One region of the Bacillus sp. FDAARGOS_235 genome, then DNA from elsewhere that is predicted to be linked to it. Evidence: riboswitches for the same ligand, from Rfam matches in the RefSeq annotation. Region 1 holds a riboswitch; each other region holds the start of a gene.
What was found. Region 1 has a riboswitch for thiamine pyrophosphate ahead of tenA (thiaminase II). Riboswitches for the same ligand answer to the same signal wherever they lie in the genome.
Positions count from the first base shown of each region.

Region 2: another riboswitch for thiamine pyrophosphate. It lies ahead of thiC (phosphomethylpyrimidine synthase ThiC); the one in region 1 lies ahead of tenA (thiaminase II).
Region 3: another riboswitch for thiamine pyrophosphate. It lies ahead of thiT (energy-coupled thiamine transporter ThiT); the one in region 1 lies ahead of tenA (thiaminase II).
Region 4: another riboswitch for thiamine pyrophosphate. It lies ahead of A6J74_RS14750 (MTH1187 family thiamine-binding protein); the one in region 1 lies ahead of tenA (thiaminase II).

Region 1 is NZ_CP020437.2:2,170,642-2,176,374, forward strand. Features, by position in the region: gene A6J74_RS13090 (ABC transporter substrate-binding protein) at 1-571, opposite strand, end outside; gene A6J74_RS13095 (ABC transporter permease) at 568-1,320, opposite strand; gene A6J74_RS13100 (ABC transporter ATP-binding protein) at 1,320-2,069, opposite strand; gene tenA (thiaminase II) at 2,038-2,733, opposite strand; TPP riboswitch at 2,817-2,920, opposite strand; TPP riboswitch at 2,981-3,093, opposite strand; gene A6J74_RS13110 (SH3 domain-containing protein) at 3,368-4,528, shown strand; gene A6J74_RS13115 (hypothetical protein) at 4,534-4,866, shown strand; gene A6J74_RS13125 (DUF3965 domain-containing protein) at 5,107-5,733, opposite strand, start outside.
Region 2 is NZ_CP020437.2:3,209,753-3,215,485, reverse strand. Features, by position in the region: gene A6J74_RS18425 (cytochrome d ubiquinol oxidase subunit II) at 1-519, shown strand, start outside; gene A6J74_RS30050 (hypothetical protein) at 568-708, opposite strand; gene A6J74_RS18420 (arsenic transporter) at 894-2,252, shown strand; gene thiC (phosphomethylpyrimidine synthase ThiC) at 2,356-4,116, opposite strand; TPP riboswitch at 4,230-4,345, opposite strand; gene lldP (L-lactate permease) at 4,417-5,733, opposite strand, start outside.
Region 3 is NZ_CP020437.2:3,560,146-3,565,878, reverse strand. Features, by position in the region: gene feoB (ferrous iron transport protein B) at 1-1,018, opposite strand, end outside; gene A6J74_RS20420 (FeoA family protein) at 1,015-1,242, opposite strand; TPP riboswitch at 1,437-1,538, shown strand; gene thiT (energy-coupled thiamine transporter ThiT) at 1,625-2,293, shown strand; gene A6J74_RS20410 (sensor histidine kinase) at 2,516-4,366, opposite strand; gene A6J74_RS20405 (response regulator transcription factor) at 4,363-5,052, opposite strand; gene A6J74_RS20400 (class D sortase) at 5,092-5,712, opposite strand.
Region 4 is NZ_CP020437.2:2,495,347-2,501,079, forward strand. Features, by position in the region: gene A6J74_RS14730 (glycosyl hydrolase family 18 protein) at 1-114, shown strand, start outside; gene A6J74_RS14735 (ABC transporter ATP-binding protein) at 678-1,427, opposite strand; gene A6J74_RS14740 (ABC transporter substrate-binding protein) at 1,424-2,422, opposite strand; gene A6J74_RS14745 (ABC transporter permease) at 2,419-3,192, opposite strand; gene A6J74_RS14750 (MTH1187 family thiamine-binding protein) at 3,164-3,484, opposite strand; TPP riboswitch at 3,586-3,687, opposite strand; gene A6J74_RS14755 (non-ribosomal peptide synthetase family protein) at 3,740-5,733, opposite strand, start outside.

The DNA of each region.
Region 1 (5,733 bases):
ATGCTCCTGTTACAGCATCCACTTTTTTCGTAATTAACGCTGGTACTAAATCAAAGCCAACATCAACTACTTTCACCGTATCAGGATTACCACCAGCTTCTTTTATCATCGTTTTTAAATATGCTTCACTTAAAGGAGTTCCAGAATATCCTACTGTTTTTCCTTCTAAATCTTTCGGTGATTGAATACCTGCTGATTTCAGCGATACGACATGATTTAACGGTGAACGTACGACAGCTCCAATTGATTTCACTGGAATTTGTTCATTTGCTCTGGCCATAACAACATCTGGCTGATAATACAAACCAACTGTCACTTTCCCTGCTGCAGCTAAAGTTAATGGATCAGTTGGATTAGAAGGGAATTTTATATTTACCTTTATTCCTTCTTCTTTAAAGTAGCCTTTTTCAATTGCTGCATAAATAAAGCTATGTACCGCATTTGGGTACCAATCGAGCATAACCGTTATTTCTTTCTCTTTTTTACTTTTATCTGATGCTGAATTACTCGAACATCCTGCAATCATTGCAACTAATAATGTAAACACAAAGATGCGTTTTAAAAATTTCATGAATGCTTCCTCCAACTAATGAATTTCTTTTCTAATACGGAAATAAGTATGACGAAGAAAATAGCTAATAATGATAACAATACAATGGGTGCAAATACACCAGCTCCATCTAACTGTGTCATCATTCTCTTACTGAAATAACCAAGCCCAGCTTGTGCACCGAGCCATTCACCGATTGCTGCCCCAATTACACTAAGCGGAACTGCAATTTTTAAAGCTGAAAAAAAATAAGGAAGAGCAGACGGTAACTTTAACTTAAGAAAAACATCTTTCTTCGTTGCTCCATATGTAACTAAGAGCTCCTCCCATTCTTTTTTCGTACTACGCAGTCCGTCATACGTATTGACCGCAATAGGGAAAAACGTAATTAAAACTGTAACAACAACCTTACTCCAGATGGTATATCCAAACCATAAAACGAAAAGCGGAGCAAGCGCTGTAATGGGAATCGTTTGTGAGGCAACTAATAATGGATAAAATGCCCTTTCCATCCATGTACTCGCATTCATTAACATCGCTAGCCCTACACCTAATACGATAGAAATAACAACACCTATTAAAACGACGTATAACGTTGCCGGTAAATGAACCGTAAATAATATGTCTTTTAGTTTCCATATCTTCATTACAATTGCTGACGGTGACGGTAAAATGTACATTTCATCTACAATTCTTGCTCCTATTTCCCACATAACGAGTAAAATGCTAGAAAGTGTAATGGCAGGAACTAATTCTTTCAATCGGTTCATCATACGAGTACCTGCCTTTGTAACATACTAAGAAGCTCATCTTTCAGCGCTAACACATCCGGTTTATATAAATCTTTTCGTGTTCTGTTATGATCAAGCGGCACAATCCGTTCAGTCAAAGTAGTTATCGGCTGCTGTTCCACCACTAAAATTCGATTCGAAAGAAACAACGCTTCTTCCACATCATGAGTGATAAATAAAATTGTTTTTTCCCACTCTTTCCATTGTTCAAACAACCATTCTTGCAAAGATGCCTTCGTTAAAGCGTCCAATGCGCTAAACGGTTCATCTAGCAATAATATCTCTCCGCCTGTTAATAATGTTTGGATAAAAGATACGCGCTGCTTCATACCACCAGATAAATCTTTCGGGTATTTTCCCTCGTATCCTTGTAAACCAAATTTATGTAACAGTTCCTTTGCCTTTACTTGTGCTTCTTTCTTCTGTACACCCTGACATTCTAGTGGCAAAGCAGCATTCTCAATAATTGTTCTCCACGGCAGGAGCATATCTTTTTGAGGCATATACCCTACAGGATGACTTTTTGTTTCTGTCAGCTCTATCCGTCCAGTACTAACTTCTTCTAAGCCTGTAATAAGGCGAAATAGAGTACTTTTCCCGCAGCCACTTGGCCCAATAATGCTTACAAACTCTTTCTCTTGTATAGAAGTATTTAATTCATCGATGATTGGCTTCTCATCATAATGAAAAGAAACATTATGAAACTGTAGTATGTTCTTGCTCCTCAAATCCCCACATCTCCTTACGATAGGACATATCCCAGAATAAATATTCAAATCGACTGGAATATAAGAAAATCTCCTCTAATCTTTCTAGCTCTCGCTCTGACTTTCCAATTGCCATTTCATCTAATAAATCTATTAACCAAATACAAAGGTTACCGTATTCTTCAGAACTATATCCTTGAATCCACTCACCAAAGAACTCATGATCTCTCGCTCCAGGAATATCATTTAAACGCTTTCCAATTTCCCAATAACTCCACATACATGGAAGAAGTGCTGCTATTAATTCCGCAAGTGTGCCATTTTGAGATACAGACATCATGTAATTTGTATAAGCTAAATTTTTAGCAGATGGTTTTGCTGATTCTATCTCCTCTATAGAAATTCCAAGCCTTTTTGCATACTGTTTATGGATCGTCATTTCTCCATTTAATATTCCATCAATTTGTTCAGCAAATTTTCCCATTACTTGTGGATTCGTTGCCTTTACAACACCGATGGCATATAGCTTTGCATAATCTAACAAATATAAATAATCTTGAATAATGTAATACTGAAACTTATCTTTTTCTAACGTGCCATCCCCCATCCCTACTACAAATGGATGATTATGACTCATCTCCCAAACTGGTTGTACAGCTTCTAACAATCTATTACAAAATTTCATTTCTATTTCCCCCTTCAATATATGTATCTAAATAAAAAACCACTTCTATAATCAGAAGTGGTTACAACAAATAAAATTATAGTTTATTCGTTGTTCCACTTCCCTTCGCTAGTATTACCTAGATCAGGTGTTGTAAGGGTTAAGGATTATTCCTCTCTCAGCACGAAAAGCACCCCTAGTGGTTTCAATATAAAATTTTCAAATAAAAAAGCCCCGTTTCTATACGCAAAGAAACGGGGACTCATCATTAGTGTCCGAATTGCTTCCCTACGCTAGCATAATCTAGATCAGGTAATGAAAAGGATCAAAGACTTAAGGTCTTACTCTCAGCTGGCAACACCAGCTCTCCTAGCAAACTATAAAATTATCACTGTCAGTATAACACCCTAATAAGACATCATCAACTGTTTTAATTTTCTCAATTGTCAACGAAATTACAGAGTTATATAATAATTATTATTCTATTTCGTAAAATAAAATACCAATTAATTCCATAAAAAGGAATCATTATCCTGAAAAAATTTATTTTTATATTGATTTCATATTACATTTATGTGAATACACCCACTATATTATATCTTTATACTATAATAAAATTACAACTAACTATACAACTAGAGGAGGTCTCTATTATATGAATATGAAAGCTACAGCTCTAACAGCAACTACTGTCGCAATCGCCTCATTACTTCCTTCTATGGGCGAAACAAATGTACAAAAAGCAAACGCTGAACAATTATCTAATGTCAAAACTGGATATGTCAAAGTCGATCAAGTAGCCTTACATAAAGAAGATAATACAAATAGCACATCCCTTGATACAATTCGCTTTAATACGAAAGTTAACATACTTAAAACAACGAAGGATTGGTATAAAGTATCTGTTAATAATAAAGTAGGCTATGTACAAAAAGATGCTATTCTGCAAAAAAACAAACTTCAATCTACTAATCAATACATCGTCAATGCTAATGCATTGAACGTTCGCTCTGAACCTAATTTAGAATCTTCCATTTTAGATGTATTACCAAATGGTAAGTTCGTGACTATTCAAGGAGAACAAGGCGAATGGTATAAAATTTCACATAACGGTCAAACAGGTTATGTACAAAAAGCATTCGTATCTAATGGTTCGCAGCCCTTAGTAAAAGGAATCACAGTTCAAAATGATACGAAATATACTGTTGCAACACCTAAATTAAATGTACGTAACAATGCTAGCACAAATGGTACTCTACTTGGTTCTTTACAAAACGGTACACAGATACAAGTAGTAGAAACAGTAGGAACTTGGTATAAAATTCGTTTTGGCACAGGATACGGGTATGTGGCCAAACACTATGTGGTACAAAATCAACAGCAATCACAAGCTCAAACAGCTCAATCTTCAGCTATTCCAGCAGTTTTCAAATTCCCTACCCAAGGAAAAATCAGCTCAACCTTTGATATACGCTGGGAACAAATGCATTATGGAATAGATATTGCAGCACAAGGTAACGTCTCCATTCAAGCTGCCGCTGCAGGTAAAGTTATTAAATCATATTATTCAGCTAGTTATGGCAATGTAGTGTTCATCGCCCATCAAATAAACGGGAAATTATATACAACAGTTTATGCTCATATGAAAGATCGCACTGTACAAGCTGGTGATCAAATACAAACTGGACAATTACTAGGTCATATGGGTAACACAGGTCATTCATACGGACAACACCTCCATTTCGAATTACATAATGGAGAATGGAATTTTGAAAAAACAAATGCAGTAAATCCACTGCCGTATTTAGTTAGGTAAATTGTATGCCACGCAATATACCTCTCTTCATTGAATACTTAGCCTTTTTAGGTTTAATCTGTTGTTTAATAATTTACAATACAAACACTGTATTTTTATCTATTATCATTGCTTTTGTTGCTCTAGAAATTATGATGGAGTCATTTCAAGTGCGACTAAAGCAAAAAGTTGCCCATGTTTATAATGCTATTTTTCTATTAAGTGCCCTTATAACAAATGTTATTAGTAATGGCTTTTATTTATCTACTATAATTCCCGTATTCTTTATGGCTGTTTTATTATTCATAGCTAGATACATTAATGTCCCTAATAATAAAAAACATGAACAAGAAGCTTAGAAAGAGGAGACACTGTGTACCAATCTTTCAAAGATAACACAATGAAATATATATTGAATTTATACGGAAAACTAAATACTTTTTTTGGTATACAAGGAAGTTATACTGCACAACTTCTCCTATATGGAATGCTATTTCTCATCTTAATCACTTTCTCCTTGTTTTACTAACAAAAAAGGATCTCACATAACATTGAGATCCTTTTTAATTTATATTAATTTTTCATATGTAAAATACTGTTTAGCCACAAGCATATTTTTCATAAATAAAACTAAGATTATATTTTTTCTCTAAACCCATTCTTTGTTCATCGTCACACCAATAGAAAAGAATATCATGAATCGTCGCATAACGCTTATTTTTAAGAAATAGTTTAAAGAATGATGGTAAACAATCATGTAATTGTATAAATATATAATTGCGTAGTATTTCCTCTTTATATTCAATGCCCTTACAAATATACAGTAATTCTTCACAATAATATGCATGCTGTGGAACTTGAATCATTTCGAAAAATGGCACGTATGATAATAACTTTCCGATAAAATGGTTATATCGATCCATTATACCTATTGTCATATGTTCCATCATTTCTTTCATCACATATAAATAATCATCTACATGAGTTGTCTTTAGTGGATCTAATCGATCTGAAATTTGAGAAAGTACAGCTCTTTGACAAGCTAAAACTACTTGACTAGGTCCATAATATGATAGAAAATCTGTACACTTACGATACTTTCGCAACAAGTCATGTCTATATAAATCATACACAAAAGTATTACAATACATCGCTAGACTCATCATATCACTATTCAGCTGCTCTTTTGACTGTGCTTTAGCCCTCTTACACATATAGAAGAATGT
Region 2 (5,733 bases), 1.0 Mb from region 1:
ACTTCGGAACTGTTTCTATCTTCTCTCTTTCTCGCGGATTTTGCGAGAGAGCAAGGTTCAGAAGATGCATATAGAATTTATAGAAGAAATGCCATCATACTTGGTCCTGCAACGCTCGTTACGGCAATTATAGCTCTCGTTGTAATGGACCCACAAACACACTGGCTAATGCAAGGATTAATAAAGCAATTCCCATGGTTTACAGTCTCTATCATTTTATTTGTTATCGGCTATTCCTCCCTTTGGTGGACAAATAAGAAATATAGCACACTAGGGTTTCCTCGCATTGCAGTTTTAGCTGTCGTCGCTCAATATGCATTTGCAAGCTACGCTTACGGCGTCGCTCATTTACCGTATATCATTTACCCGGATGTAACTGTATTTACAAGCTTTACAACAGTCGAAACATTCTATGCGCTTCTTATCCTCTACGCAATCGGGATTGCAATTTTACTACCCGGATTCATTTTCTTCTGGAATTTATTCTTGAAGGATCGAACTTTTTTGAAGGAAAAATAACAAAGTGAAACTTTAATCAGTAAGGGTTTTGTTCATCCCCACTGATTATTAACCTTCACCAATCAGGCGTTTACGGGCAGCAGGACTTCCACCTAACTTCTTTGCTCCAGCCGAATTTTGAGGTAGGAGTCTTACTGCCCACAAATAGCGGAATAAATGAGGGGCATTCGTACATAGAATGCCCCTCATTTATTAGACTCCTCTCCTAATAGTTATTTCACTAGTATGTATACTTGTCCTATAGCTTGAAAAACACATATTCACTTTCTTCTATTATACGTCTAGTTCCTCTTATTCTTTTTCGAATATACTACCAATACAGACCTTGAGACAAGCTACATTGATTCAAGGAAAAATAGAAAGGTAGGTAAAATATGAGCATTGAGATATGGATTACTATTATTGTATTCTTCTTAACGATGATTGTTATCTTTTGGCGACCTCGTGGCTTAAATGAGGCATGGCCAGCAGCAATTGGCGCTGGTATTATCCTCATTACTGGACTTGTCTCAAGGCCAGATGTCATAGACATTATAAGTAAAATCGGAGGCGCTTCCATAACGATATTGGCGACCATCGTTATGGCAGTTATATTAGAAAGCTTCGGCTTCTTCCATTGGGCTGCAGCAAAACTCGCAAATTTAGCGAAAGGTTCTGGACGCCGCCTATACTGGTATATTCAATTACTATGCTTTCTTATGACTCTTTTATTTAATAATGACGGTAGTATTTTGATTACAACCCCAATTCTAATCCTTCTTCTGAAAAATCTTCAATTAAAGCCTCATCAACAAATTCCTTATTTATTAAGCGGTGCTTTAATCGCCACTGCTTCTAGTGCACCAATCGGTGTAAGTAATATCGTAAACTTAATCGCATTAAATATCGTTAATATGACTCTTTATATGCATACTGCTATGATGTTTGTACCTGCAACATTAGGATTATTGTTTATGTCATGGCTCATGTACACTGTTTTAAAGAAAAAATTACCAGAGAAATTACCGGTTTCTTCATATGATATTGAAGAAATTTTCTTCACGAAAAACTTCCATCCGTTAAAAGGAAACAATTCTGTTGATACGAAACAAAAACGTACAAAATTCATGTTAAAAGTATTAGGTTTTGTCTTCCTTATGCGCTGTCTTCTGTTCGTTGCATCCTTCTTATCTATCCCAATCGAAATCGTTGCAGTGCTAGGTTCCCTCGTTCTTCTTATCTGGAGATGGTACTACTTACGAACAAACCCTGTCGATATTTTAAAAAAGACACCGTGGCACATTTTAATCTTCGCCTTCTCTATGTACGTCATTATTTACGGGCTTCACAACGCAGGATTAACAGCCGCACTTGTGCAATGGCTCGAGCCACTTGTAAGTCAGCATTTACTCTATGCTAGCTTTGCAATGGGCGGACTTGTATCCATCCTCTCTAACGTCTTCAATAACCACCCTGCCCTTATGATTGGTACAATCACATTAACAGAAATGGGGCTAGATCCAGTCACATTAAAAACAATCTACCTCGCAAACATTATTGGTAGTGACATCGGTTCACTATTATTACCAATCGGTACACTAGCTTCCCTCATCTGGATGTATATTCTGAAACAAAACAAAATTAAAGTAAAATGGAAAGATTATTTAAGCGTATCTCTCATCGTTATTCCTCTCACAACAGTCGTCACATTATTCCTCTTATACTACTGGGTACACCTCTTCTTTGCCTTATAAAGAAAACAGAAGCCCCCTTTGCTACCGTCTTAGCAAAGGGGGCTTTTTCTATAATTAAGTTAGGTACTACAGTGTGATCAATCAAGTAAAGAGGTGTAACGTGTTATTGGTATAAATGACTACCAGTATCTTTAAATTCTTTCGCCTTCTCTTTCATTCCTTTTTCAATTGCTTCTGTCGTTTCTAAGTCATTTTCTTTCGCATATTCACGAATATCATGTGAAATTCTCATACTACAAAACTTCGGTCCACACATTGAACAAAAATGAGCTGTTTTCGCTCCTTCTGCTGGTAACGTTTCATCGTGATACTCCATCGCACGTTCAGGATCTAAAGACAAATTAAATTGATCGCGCCAACGAAATTCGAAACGTGCTTTTGAAAGTGCGTCATCACGCTGATGAGCCGTTTTATGCCCTTTCGCAAGATCAGCCGCATGTGCTGCAATTTTATACGTAATAACCCCTTCTCGAACATCATCTTTATTTGGTAAACCTAAATGTTCTTTCGGCGTTACATAACAAAGCATCGCCGTTCCAAGCCAGCCGATCATTGCTGCTCCAATTGCGGATGTAATATGGTCATATCCTGGTGCAATATCTGTCGTTAGCGGCCCAAGTGTATAAAATGGCGCGCCCTGACAAATATCAAGTTCTTTCTCCATATTTTCTTTAATTAAGTGCATCGGTACATGTCCAGGTCCTTCAATCATAACTTGCACATCATGTTTCCAAGCGATTTTCGTCAATTCACCAAGCGTTTCAAGCTCCGAGAACTGCGCTTCGTCATTTGCATCTGCAATCGAACCTGGACGTAATCCATCTCCAAGCGAGAATGAAACATCGTACTGCTTCATAATTTCACAAATCTCTTCAAAATGAGTATATAGGAAGTTTTCTTTATGATGGAATAAACACCACTGCGCCATAATCGAACCACCGCGTGAAACGATACCTGTCGTACGTTTTGCAGTAATTGGAATGTAACGAAGTAATACACCAGCGTGAATCGTAAAGTAATCAACGCCTTGCTCCGCTTGCTCAATTAACGTATCACGGTACACTTCCCACGTTAAATCTTCTGCAATTCCGTTTACTTTCTCAAGCGCTTGATAAATGGGCACAGTTCCAACCGGTACAGGAGCATTACGAATAATCCATTCGCGCGTCGTATGAATATTTTTACCTGTAGATAAATCCATAATCGTATCTGCACCCCAGCGCGTTGCCCATGTCATCTTCTCTACTTCTTCTGCAATAGAAGAAGATACAGCAGAGTTTCCGATATTTGCATTTACCTTCACATGAAAGTTACGTCCGATAATCATCGGTTCTGCTTCCGGATGGTTAATATTCGCTGGTAAAATCGCACGACCTTCTGCAATTTCCTTACGAACAAACTCAGGCTCCACTCCTTCACGAATCGCAACATACTCCATCTCAGACGTAATAATGCCATTACGCGCATAGTGCATTTGCGTAACATTTGCACCTTCCTTCGCTCTAAGCGGCTTACGATCCATTTGCGGGAAAACAGGTGTATGTTTCGAAGCCACTTTCACACCGTCATCCTCTGGTTTTACTTCACGCCCTTCGTATGCCTCTACATCCCCGCGCTCCATGACCCAAGAATGACGCGGCGTTGGAATCCCCTTTTCCAGCTCCACTTTATAGGCCGGATCCGTATAAGGACCACTCGTATCATACACACGGATGGGCGGATTTTGGACACCATTCGTATCGCTTTGTGCAATCTCACGCATCGGTACTTTCATACCTTCCCGTGGTCCATCTACATACACTTTCTTACTTCCTGGTAAACTCGATTTCAATTCAATTTGTTCAGCTGAAACAGATTGTTTCATAACCTTTGTTGCCCCCCTGTACGTGACAAGGACGAGATATGGCCAGCGTATGCCAAAACAAAAAGAGCCAGGTCCATAAAAAAATAAGGACCTGGCTCATAAAAGACATCATTATGTAAAGCCGCTAACTTCCCTACGCTGGTACGAGCCAGATCAGGTCCAAAGGGTTAAGAAGTTCACGCGCTTCTCTCTCAGCCTACGCATACGTTAGGCACCCCTAGTTTATCACTGATTTAATTTTCAATACTTTCTCATCATACACGATAATCTGAAAAATGAAAAGTTTATTTCTTTTATTGTTTATGGAATCATCCACGTTAAATAATATGCCTGTACATACGTCATAATACCAACGATAATAACGAAGAACAAACTATGCTTCACTGTAAAACGGAACAAATCCGACTCTTTTCCGGCAAGTCCAACTGCAGCACAAGCAATTGCAATCGATTGCGGAGAAATCATCTTACCTGTTACACCACCTGTTGTATTTGCCGCAACGAGAAGTACTTCAGATACGCCAACTTGCTGTGCCGTAATTGCTTGTAAATTCGAGAACAGTGCGTTCGCAGACGTATCGGATCCTGTTAAGAATACACCAATCCAACCTAGGAATGGTGAGAAGAAAGGGAATAGTCCGCCAGTTCCTGCTAGCGCTAGCGCTAATGTAGAAGATAGACCAGAATAGTTTGCGATAAATGCGAATCCTAATACGAATCCGATAGATAGAATTGGCATCTTAAGTTCGTTTAACGTTTCTTTAAATGTCGCTACTGCATCTTTTGCACTCATTTTCAAAATAAAGATAGAAATAATACAAGCAATTAAAATTGCCGTTCCAGTCGCTGATAAAACATCTAATTTCAAAATTGCTTCATAAGGCGTTGGTTTATTTACTATCGGCTCTGCTTTCATTACTAAATTGTGTAAGCCTGGAACTTCAAACTTAAATACAAGACTTTCTAAAGCGCCTCCTGGAGCAAATAAAGATTTAAAGAAGCTTTGGCTCCAAACAACTACCATAACCGTTAAAATAATGAACGGAGACCATGCTTTCACTACTTTTCCTATTGTGAGTTTTGGCATAGATGTCGTCGTTGTTGCCGCTACTTCACTATTTGCTTGTTTAGATTGATAGATTTCTTTCGGCTGCCAAACTTTTAAGAACAGCGCTAAACTCACTAAACTTACAAGTGCTGACGTAATATCCGGAAGCTCCGGCCCTAGAAACGTTGCTGTAATAAACTGTGTAATTGCAAATGAACTACCTGCTACAAGTAACGCAGGCCACGTTTGTTTTACCCCTTTAAACCCATCCATTAAAAATACGATGAAGAACGGAACAAATAATGATAGAAACGGTAACTGATGTCCAGCCATTTGTCCGATTTTATGTGGATCAATACCCGTTACTTGTCCAGCAACTGTAATCGGAATTCCCATCGCTCCAAATGCTACCGGTGCAGTATTTGCGATTAAACAAAGACCAGCCGCATATAAAGGATTTAATCCGAGACCTGCTAGAAGCGCTGCCGTGATTGCTACTGGTGCACCGAATCCCGCAGCCCCTTCTAAAAATGCTCCGAATGAAAAACCAATTAAAATAACGAGTAAACG
Region 3 (5,733 bases), 1.4 Mb from region 1:
TAATACCTTCTGTAACAAGCGCTTGAATAAAATCAGAAGCTCCAATACTTGTAAGTCCAGCCGTCACCCAATCCGTAAGCTGGCCACCAAAAAACTCATCTAACATATCCGATAAAGGTGTACCAATCCAAGTAAACGTAACCTGAAAAATAAAAAACATAACTGCTAAAAAGATTGGAAGTCCTAAAATTTTATGTGTAATTAATCTATCAATTTTTTCTGAAAAAGGAATTTTTCCTTCTTTCTCATGCTTCATAACATTTGTTTTTAACTTTTCAATATACGCTTCACGAGTTTTGTAAATGTGCTCTTCTAACGTACAATCAAGTTTTCCTTCTAAGCGAGATCGAATGGCTATGAGTTCCTTATAAATTGGTAATGCTTTTATTTCTTTTTCTACTACTTCGTTATTGCTTAAAAATTGAAGTGCTAACCATCTCGGATGCTCGTAATTCACTGTCTCTAAAAGAGCAATTACTTCTCCAATTCCTTCATCCATTTGTACACCATATGAAATAAGGAATGGCTTTTTCTCTTTTTTGTCATTTTCTTTAAGAGTCGTAAGCAGTTCTTCACAGCCTTTTCCACTTCTTGCAACGACAGGCACAACTGTTACACCTAATAGTTCTGATAATCGTTTTACATCAATTACAATTCCTCTTTGCTTCGCCACATCAACCATGTTTAAACCAATTGAGACTGGCTTACCAAATTCAAGTAACTGCAACGTTAAATGCATATTTCTTTCAAACTGCGAGGAATCTACGATATTTAACATATGATTAAATTCTTCTGTTAATAGAAAGTTTGTTACAACACCTTCATCACGTGAAACTGGATTTAAATCATAAACACCTGGTAAATCAATTAATGTTCCTTGTCTATCTTTTAATTTACCAACCTTCTTTTCTACTGTTACACCGCTCCAGTTTCCTACATATTCATAAGAACCAGTAAGTGCATTAAATAATGATGTCTTCCCTGTATTCGGATTCCCTAGCAAAGCTACCTTATTCACGCTAATTCCACCTTTATCATTTTCGCGTCACAATGACGAATACTAATTAACTGTCCACGACACTCCAATGTACAAGGACCTTTAAACATCGCTTTCTGTTTCAGGCGAAGTTCGCTTCCTTCAGCAAGACCGAAAGCAGCTAGTCTACGCTTTAATAGCTGATCTAAAGACTGAATACTTTTTACTAACACTTTCTCTCCAATTTTAATATCTACTAAGCTCATAACCTTCCCCCTCAGAAGAGAATGATAATTATTTTCAAAAAAATTATACCACACCCAATTTCTCTTGTACTATACCCTTTTGCTTCATATTTATTAACATTTCGCTACAATTGTATTTCAATTATTGTCATACTGTATTCGTTTGCCATTCTCATCCATTTCGCTTACAATAAACAATAGCAAATAAAGAATCTCGTTATCACTGGGGGAGCCATGCCGCTGAGAGGGAACACTTCGTTCCGACCCTTCGAACCTGTTAGTTAATGCTAACGCAGGGATTGTGCAAACGTCCGAAATACATACCTCATTTTTATTTACGTATTTCGTATCCTCCTATGATATCTATTCTTTTTTGTACAACTTGGATTTAGGGGGAGACAACATGCGTAACACTAATTTACAAGCGATGATCGAATCTGCTATTCTTGCAGCCTTCGCCATGGTCATCGACATTTTACCATTATCAATTAAACTTCCAACAGGCGGTTCTATCTCATTCGCTATGATTCCTATTTTTATTATTGCTTACCGCTGGGGCTTTAAATCAGCTTTCTTAGGTGGTTTAGTTTGGGGACTGTTACAAATTGTCGTAGGTGATGCCTACATTTTAACACCAGTTCAAGCATTCATTGAGTACTTCATTGCCTTTGCTTTTATCGGATTTGCCGGGTTATTCTATCGTCCAATTCAAAATGCACTTTTAGCATCTAATGCGAATGGCAACGAACAATCAAACTTAAGTAGCCATAAAGATAAACCTTCATCAAAACAAAACCAAGGAAAGAAAGTAATTGGATTCATTATCGTTGCTACATTTATCGGTAGTCTAGCTCGTTACTTCTGTCACTTTATTGCCGGTATTATTTTCTGGGGACAATATGCACCGAAAGGTCAATCAGCTGTGCTATATTCATTAATCGTAAATGGCAGCACAATGCTTGGTTCTTTTATTCTATGTACAGTTTTACTTATATTTTTATTTATCACTTCACCACGCTTATTCAAAAGCATCAATGCTTATCAAATAAATGCAAACAAAAAGGGCGCTTAACTAGCGCCCTTTTTTATATCAAAATTCTCAATGAGTAATATCGATAATAAATACAATAAATGCACAAAGAAAAATAAATACCATCACACCTAGTAAATTGCTATTCATGGCTAATCTACTCCTTACATAACCTCTTTTTCTAACAAGATTATATCTCTTAAAAATAAAGATTAGGTAAAGATAATATGAAAATAACTTAAAAAAAAGCGTAGCATGTATGATCTACGCTTTTTTCAGTAAGTAGAAGTAAAATAACACACCATCTTCTGTATTCTTTACCCCATATTCAGCATCGTGCAGTTCTAAAATATTCTTTGAAATAGCAAGCCCAAGCCCTGTTCCACCTTGTGAACGATGACGTGCTGCATCCACGCGATAAAAACGATCCCAAATTTTATCTAATTGCTCTTCTTCAATATGAGTACCTTTATTTTCAATACACACTTTTATACGATTTTTCTCATCTATTGTAGAAATAATAATATCCTCTTTATTCGGTGTATAACGTATGGCATTCGTAATGAAGTTCACGATGACTTGTTCAATCCGGCCTTGATTTGCGACTACTTCAAATGGACCTATATTTTTATGAACACGAAGTTCTTTTTTCTCTATTTCTACAGAAAGGTGTTCACATATATCTTCAATTACTGTATCGATATAAAATGAATCCATTTTCATTTTATATGTACCTGACTCAAATTTAGCTAACTCAAGCATATCTAAAATTAACGTATCCATTTTATCTACTTCTCGTTCCATCGCTTGAAAATAGTACTCTTTTTTATGTTCAGCTACCCCATCCTTTAAAATAGAAATACAGCTTTTCATAATACTTAACGGTGTTTTTAATTCATGTGAAACACCAGAAATGAATTCCTTCCGCGTCTTTTCTAGCTTTCTTTCCTTTTCAATATCTTGTTCTAGCTGTCCAATATGCGAATGGAGTTTATTCGATAGCGTATTAATATTTTTCGATAAATCACCAATTTCATCTTTTGAAGTAATTGGTATTTTTTCTGTGAAATCTAAATGCGCTATTTTTTTCGTTGTATCATTTATTTTTAGTAGCGGTTTTGCAATTTGTTTCGAGTAATAAAACGAAGCTAGAAAAACCAAAACGACTACAAATGCAATAATGTAAATGTAATAATCTTGTACCATTTGTACAGCCTCATCTACTGGTTGTAAAGAAGCCATCGCATATATATATGCTACTGATCCATCTTTTTCTTTTATTGGCTTAATTAATAATTTATATTTTATATCATTTTTTTCATAGTCCATTGTTTGTGTTGCATATTGTATGTGCTTGCTCTCTTTTAATAATAAATCCGTTTGAAATTCTTTTATGTTATCCAAGAATATACTATTTTTATAAATTGGATTCACAGGACCTTTTACATCTGGGAACTGTACTTTTGTAACACGTCCTCCTATGTAAAAGCCTAATTCCTGAGCAGCTTCTTCCTGAACAGCTGGTTTCTTTTCCTTAACAAGTTGCTCCCCAGCTGCTCTCCTTTTCTCCTCATCTAATTTAATTTTCTCCTGAAACGCTTTTTCTAATGGCTTATTAGATCCATTTAAATTTTGCTTACTTAACATGAAAGAGAATGGAATAAAACTATCTTCTTGTTTCACCCCAGAAACAGACATTGTTTGTCCTAAAAACTGATCTGATGATTTATTATCAATCTCCTCTATATTGACGAGATTGTATAAGGGAATCTTGAATATTTGTTGTCCAAACTCCTTTTGTTTCCTACGGTCTATCGTTACCTCAAAATAAAAATCATCCACATGTTTTAAATTCCCATTCTGATCTAATGTCGTAATCCACGTATTATTTTCTCTAAAAAAGTCTTGCTCCAGTTTCTGAATTCCTTCTGCATTTCCTGCGTAATTTAAATAATTCTTTTCAAAGGAATTTAAATTCACTTTAATATCTTCTACTTTTCGATTCGCATAATATTGTTTGAAAAATATCGTTTGTCCAATAAATATCGTCGCTAAAATTAACATACATAATGCTGTTGTGAGAGTAAATAATTTTAGTACAATCCCTTTTCTCATACATTCCCCTCAAACTTATATCCAGTTCGCACTACAGTTGTAATGTACTTTGCTTTCTCTCCTAATTTATTTCTTAAATTACGAATATGGCTATTAACCGTTCGATCATCACCAGCAAATTCATATCCCCAAATTCTTGAAATTAATTGTTCCCTTGTTAGTACAATTCCTTGGTTTTTCATGAAATACACCAATATTTCAAACTCCGTATGCGTTAAACTAACATCTACCTCATCAACAGTAACAGTACGTGATGGAAAATGAACGTGGATACCATGAATTGATAACGTATCATCTTCATTCTCTAAAGGTTTCTTCGATGCTTTTCTACTTTCTAATAATCGTTTCGCTCTTGCTAATAAAATTGGTGGACTGTACGGCTTCGTCACATAGTCATCTGCCCCAAGTTCAAAACCAAGTAACGTATCATCTTCATCTACGCGCGCCGTCAACATAATAATAGGCACCTCGGACGTCTTCCGAATTCTTCGGCAAACAGACCATCCATCGAGTTCCGGCAACATAATATCTAAAATAACTAAATCAACCTCTTCTTCTTCAAATACAACTAAAGCTTCTTTCCCGTCCCTTGCTTCAAACACTACATATTGTTCACTTAAAAAATAATCTTTTAATATTTCACGTAAAATCTCTTCATCTTCAACAATTAAAATGTTTTTTGACATAACCTATGTATCCCCCTCTCGCCTTCAGAAACTATAATTTTATTTTGAATAACTAGCAGTTAACTTCGCCTCGATAATATATCTATCCGGTGCATCTCCTATATAATCAAATGGGTAACAAGTTGTCAGTGTTAATAGTGGTTCTTCTTTTTTTATAATAACAGTACGATCATCCGCATGGGTAATCCACGTCTTTTGAATTTCATATGTGTAAGTTTTATTATCATACTCTAAAGTAAGAGTATCCTTTTCTTTCAACTCTCCTAAATCTGTAAATACAGTATCCCGGTGCCCACTTAATACAGTATGTCCCCCTCCAGATGGCGTTGTCGTTAAATCGCTAACAAACATACCAACTCCTTTTTTGAGCGTTGCATCATTCGCTCCCCAATATATAGAAAACTTCTTCTTTATTTTCGGTATATTTAACATTGCTACTTTTTCTCCTTCTTTATGTTCTATTTGAGAAGAAGGCACTTGAGAAGTTACAGGTGTTTCATGAGCAAGTTGAGTATCTTGTATATTTTTAAGATTCTTTATTTCTTCTGCCGTTAATTCTTGCGCAGAGCTTTTTCCTTTATACCATTCCACAGCGTAATATGATCCCATGAATAGCCCTATGGCCATCAATATGATACCGATATAATTGAGTAACTTCATGTTTCATCCCTCCATGCAAAA
Region 4 (5,733 bases), 320 kb from region 1:
ATTACAAATGCCGGATGGAACGGTGAAATTCCTCCTGGTGGATTCATTACAATAGGAGGTGCAGGAACAGGTAACCCTGCCGAACTTTTAAATGCCGTTATTAGCGAAAACTAGACGTAACATTCTTTAATTGTTTCACTAAAGTTTGAATTTAGGTTTGAATAATCTTTCCTAAATTCAAACTTTTAATTTTGCGAAAAATCACAAATCAAAATTACAATAACCTATTATAATTATATTTAGTTTTCAATATGAAGTTTGCGTGAAGTTCATCTGAATTTTACATGAATTTCCTTTAATTTCTATTGTCTTCCCATACTAATCACCTTATTCTTTATATATAGGAATAATTTTCATTCCATTTCAAGCTATCTATATATACAAAAAGATAGTTGCCTATTAGGGAAAGGCGTCTAATATTATTATAAATATAAACATAATCGCAGAAAAAGCACGCTTATAAGCGCACCATAAGAGTGCTTCTTCATACAATTCTCATGTAAGAGTTCTCGAAAATCATGTTAATCACAAAGAAAAGGCCGTAGCTTATATAAGCTACGGCCTTTTCTTTGTGATTATTTTTAAACGTTCCATTCTTCGATATTCCATACTTTCGTTATCCACGTTTCATAGAAAGAAGCTCATGTGAAACGATTAAAACTGTTAAAAGACTTTTTCTATTTTTTCATATAAGGAGCTAATACACTTAAAATTTCTTCCTTATCCTTCTTTAACTCCAATGATGTTAACATATCCATCGTTCGAGGACGAGGTAATTTCACTTGCACTTCACCAACTATTGATGCTGGTCTTTGAGATAAAATAAATACGCGATCAGAAAGTAAAATTGCTTCATCTAAGTCGTGTGTAACCATAACAATTGTTTGCTTTTCTTGATGCCAAGAATTTAAAAGCCAACTGTGTACTTCCATTTTTGTAAATGCATCTAATTTTCCAAAAGGCTCATCAAGTAGCATAATCGGCTTCTCACATAAGTATGTACGAAGAAAGCTAATTCTTTGGCGCATACCACCAGATAATGCATCAGGATAATGATCCGCATATTCATCTAACTCAAACTGCTTTAATGCTTCCATTCCTTCTGTTAACCTTTGTTTTTTAGATTTCCCCTCAATTTCTAATGGAAGAACAATATTTTGTAAAGCCGATCGCCACGGTAATAATAAATCTTGTTGTGGCATATAGCTTACAACATCTTGTTTTCTCACATGTTCCTCATTATAAAATACCTCTCCACTCGTTGGCTCTTCAACACTCGCAATCATATTTAACAATGTGCTTTTCCCACAACCACTTGGACCGACAAAAGAGACAAACTCTCCCTCCTGTATAGAGGCACTAATATTTGCTAATACATTCTTTCCATCGAAAGATTTCACAATATCTTTTATTTGTAATCCGCTCATTTTTCACTTGGAAGGAATTCATTTGTAAAAGCATCTTTTACATCAATTTTCTTTTTAATAACTTTGTTGTCGTATAAGAAATTCATGTAATTCGTCCAAACTTCTTCCTTCTGTACTCCCCACGCTTTTGCATCATCTTGATACTTCGTACTTAACCACTTTTGACTTTCTTGTACTAATTCCTTATTCACATCTGGAACAGCTTTAATTAAAATATCAGCAGCTTCTTTCGGCTCTTTAATTGCAAAATTATAACCTTCTGTCGTTGCAGTCATAAACTTTTTCACGAAGTCTTTATCTTGCTTCGTATGTTTTTCACTCGTAATAATAACAGGACTATAGAAATCAAGCGCTGGATCTAAGTCTTTCACCATAATCGTATTTAACTCTTTTCCTTGACGCTTCGCTTCAATGCCATCCCATCCATAATAAATCCATTCAAAGTCCGCATCACGACCGATTGATTTGAAGAAGTCTGTTTGTCCTAAGATAATTTTTTCGACTTTATTAAAATCAGCTTGATGTTTCTCCATAATTGTTTTTAACGTTGCTTCTTCTGCTGGTCCTCCCCAGCCACCATAACGTTTACCTTCAAAGTCTTTCGGTGACGTCATATTATCTTTTTTTAGTGATGCAAAAGCAGAGGTATTATGCTGAATAATTGCACCAACAGAAACAACTGGGATTCCTTCAACACGAGCTAATGTTACATTTTCCTGTGCGCTTATCGCAAAATCTGCTTTCCCAGAAGCAATCATCTGCTCTGCTGTGACATTATCACCAGGCTGGATAATTTCTACATCAAGCCCTTGTTTTTTGTAATAGTCTTTCGTTTTCGCTACATATAAGCCAGTATGATTCGTATTTGGAAACCAATCTAAAACAACTTTTACTTTTTTATCTTTACTTGCACTTTCTTCTTTCTTCGCCGGATTACACCCAGCCACACTTACTGCTAATAAAACAGCTAACATAATTTTTAAACCTTTTTTCATTTTCTGCCGTCCTTTCTATATATCCATGGTGCTGTTATTCTTGCCATAAACTCCACGATAAAATACAGACATAATGTCACCATGACGATAATTGCTGCAACACCAAATACTCGAGCAGTTAAAAAGGATTTTGTAGCTCTCGTAAGCATAACCCCTAACCCTTCACTTGCACCGAGCCATTCTCCGATAATTGCCCCCATCACGCTATATGTAACTGCAATTTTTAAACCCGAGAAAAAGTATGGGAGCACTGCCGGAAACTTTACTTTCTGGTAAACTTGCCATTTCGTTGCTTTCATTGTTTGCAACAATTTCAACATATTTTTATCTACAGTTTGAAAACCTTCTAAAATACTAAGCGCAATTGGGAAGAAACAAACGAGTATGACGACCATTACTTTCGGCAACATCCCATATCCAAACCAAATAATAAATAACGGTGCAAGTACAACGATTGGAATCGTTTGCGAAATAACGAGCAACGGATTTATTAAAATACGAAATAAAGGTATCACGTCCATAATAATTGCAATACTCGTCCCAAGTAAAATCGCAAAAAATAGTCCGATTATAACTTCCTGCAGTGTTTGCATCGTATTTGGTAATAGTAAATCCTTCATTCCAATTAATTCTTGAACAATGGCAGAAGGCTTTGGTAAAATCCACGGTTCGATTTTAAATAATGAAACAGATCCTTCCCATATCGCAATGAGAAGGATAAGCCAAATTGTTGTAATAAGTTTAGATTGCTTCTGGTTTTGCATATTCATCACGGTACTTCCAAACCTTTTCATCTATCGTTACACCAGTGCTTGGACGATAATGGATTTTAATAGAAGTAATCACTTCTTCAGCTCCAGCATCGACGCAAGCTTGCTGCGCACGTTTCACGACATCAAGAAGTACATCTAATTCTCCTTCCAACGTTGTTTCCATTGCTCCTACTTCATAACGAACTCCCGATTGTTGTACAACTTCAATTGCTTTATCAACAACAGAATATACATCTTTTGTTTTTGCTTGCGGTACTACTGAAAATGACATTGTAACTTGTTGTGACATAATAAAATCCCCCTTATAAAATATGTTTCCAAAAAAAGAAAAGGCTTTCCTACCATGTAGGAAAGCCTTGTATACAAGTTATTCTATAATAACTTATGCTACATCACTTTAAAGTAACTCCCTACGCTGGCATTATCCAGATCAGGTTGAGGGTCGATGTATACTTACATCCTCTCAGCCAATTGGCTCCCCGGTTCTTAATTCGTTCTCATTGTAGCATGATTTATTTTATTGAACAAACAAAAGCGTACATAATCATTTCATTACTTTTGGAAAATATCCAACTTTTTCACCATGAGCTAATAACAACTGAATAAATTCTTTATTAATCGCTGGCACTATCAGCTCTTTTTTCTTAGTCCATTCATTTGTTCTACGAGTACCCATGACAATTTCAGATTGCTGTGCTCCATCTCCTGCAACTTGAGAAGCAATTAACTCTGCTATTTCTTCATTTCCTTTTGCTAATTCAAGCCCGATATTTACATATTCCGAAAGTGGAACCATTTCAAGATTGTATCCACATCCCTCAATTAGCTTTATAAAATGTTCAAATTCAACTTGATGTGGATGACAAATATGTAACGTCTCTCCTACAATTTTTGGATCTTGTAAATACGATACAATCGACTTACTGGCAAAGTCAATTGGTGTAAAATCAACTTTCCACTTCACATTTGGTGCCTTTCCAATTAGAAGCATCGTTTTAATAAGACGATAAAATGCATTTCCTTCAATGTTTTGTTGGAACGAACCCGTTTCTGAATGACATGCTAGGTTACCTGCACGATAAATATTCCCTCGTATGCCGCTCTTCAAAGCTTCACGAACAAGATTTTCCGCCTGTAGTTTACTATCGGAATACACATTCTCTAACTCTACATTATAATTGAAATCACCTGTTTCCATATATGTATCCCATTGCTCTACCGCTAATTCTATCGGAATACCAATTGTAGAGATAAAGTGGAATGTAGCACCATTCTCGGCTAACGCTAGCATACGGCTCGTGCCTTGGACGTTCACATTTTTAAATTGTTTTACATCTCCAAAATGTCTTACATCTGCACCGCAATGAATTACCGTATCGACCTTAGAACTAATTAAAATAAATTCCTCTTCGCTCATCCCAAGATACTCTTCTCCCAAATCACCAGGTACAGCCTGTATACGCTGTAACCACTCTTCACATATATCATTAAAGTAGCTTGTTAATGTATCGATAATTCTTTGTTGCACATCTTTCGTCGGTCTTACTAAACAATAAATGGTAGCAGATGTATCTCTCAATAATTCATATAATATGTGCGACCCCAAATAACCAGTAGCTCCAGTTAAAAAGACATTTGAGATGTTAGTGTCTTCTAAAACATTCGAATAAGTAATAGTATTCGGTTCGTGAATCACCTTATATTCACGAAATACTTCTTCTGTCTCTACTTTTACTTCTCTCTCAATTCTAGCTAATCCATATATCGTTCTTTCTTTAAAGAAATCTTGAATTGTTAAATGTGAAAAATCTTCTTTTAACAATGTTAAGACTCTCAATACTTTCAACGAATGTCCACCAATTGTAAAGAAATCATCATGCACTCCAATTTTTGAAATTCCTAATACCTCTGCCCAAGCTTTCGCTATCTGTTTCTCCGCTTTAATAGAAGGCGCGACATATTCCTGTAGACGAACCGGCTCGTACTTTTCTTCTAATTGAGCTAACTTTTTAACATCAACCTTTTTATTTGGTGTAAGTGGTAGTTCATTAATATAAATTAATTTAGATGGTACCATATAATCCGGTAACTGCTCTTGTAACTGATAAACTAATTCTGGTATTTCCTTTTTGTTCAAAGTTGTATAGAATGCGATTAAATATTGGCTACCTTCCTTGCTCTTCTTAGCAAAAACAGCATTTTCTTTTATATTATGATTTTGAGAAATTTTACTTTGGATTTCTCCTAGTTCAATACGATGTCCTCTAATTTTTACTTGATCATCTTTCCGATGTAAAAACTCTATATTTCCATCCTCTAGCAACTTAACGATATCACCCGTTTTATATATATTAACTATAGGATTAAAGGGGTTCGGAATAAAAGCTTCAATTGTTTTATTAGGCTTATTAAAATACCCTTTTGCTAATCCTACTGAATCTATATATAATTCACCAGGTACACCAATTGGACAAAGATTCATATTGTCATCCAAAATCATAACTTGATAATTAGCACATGGTTTACCAATGGGAATAC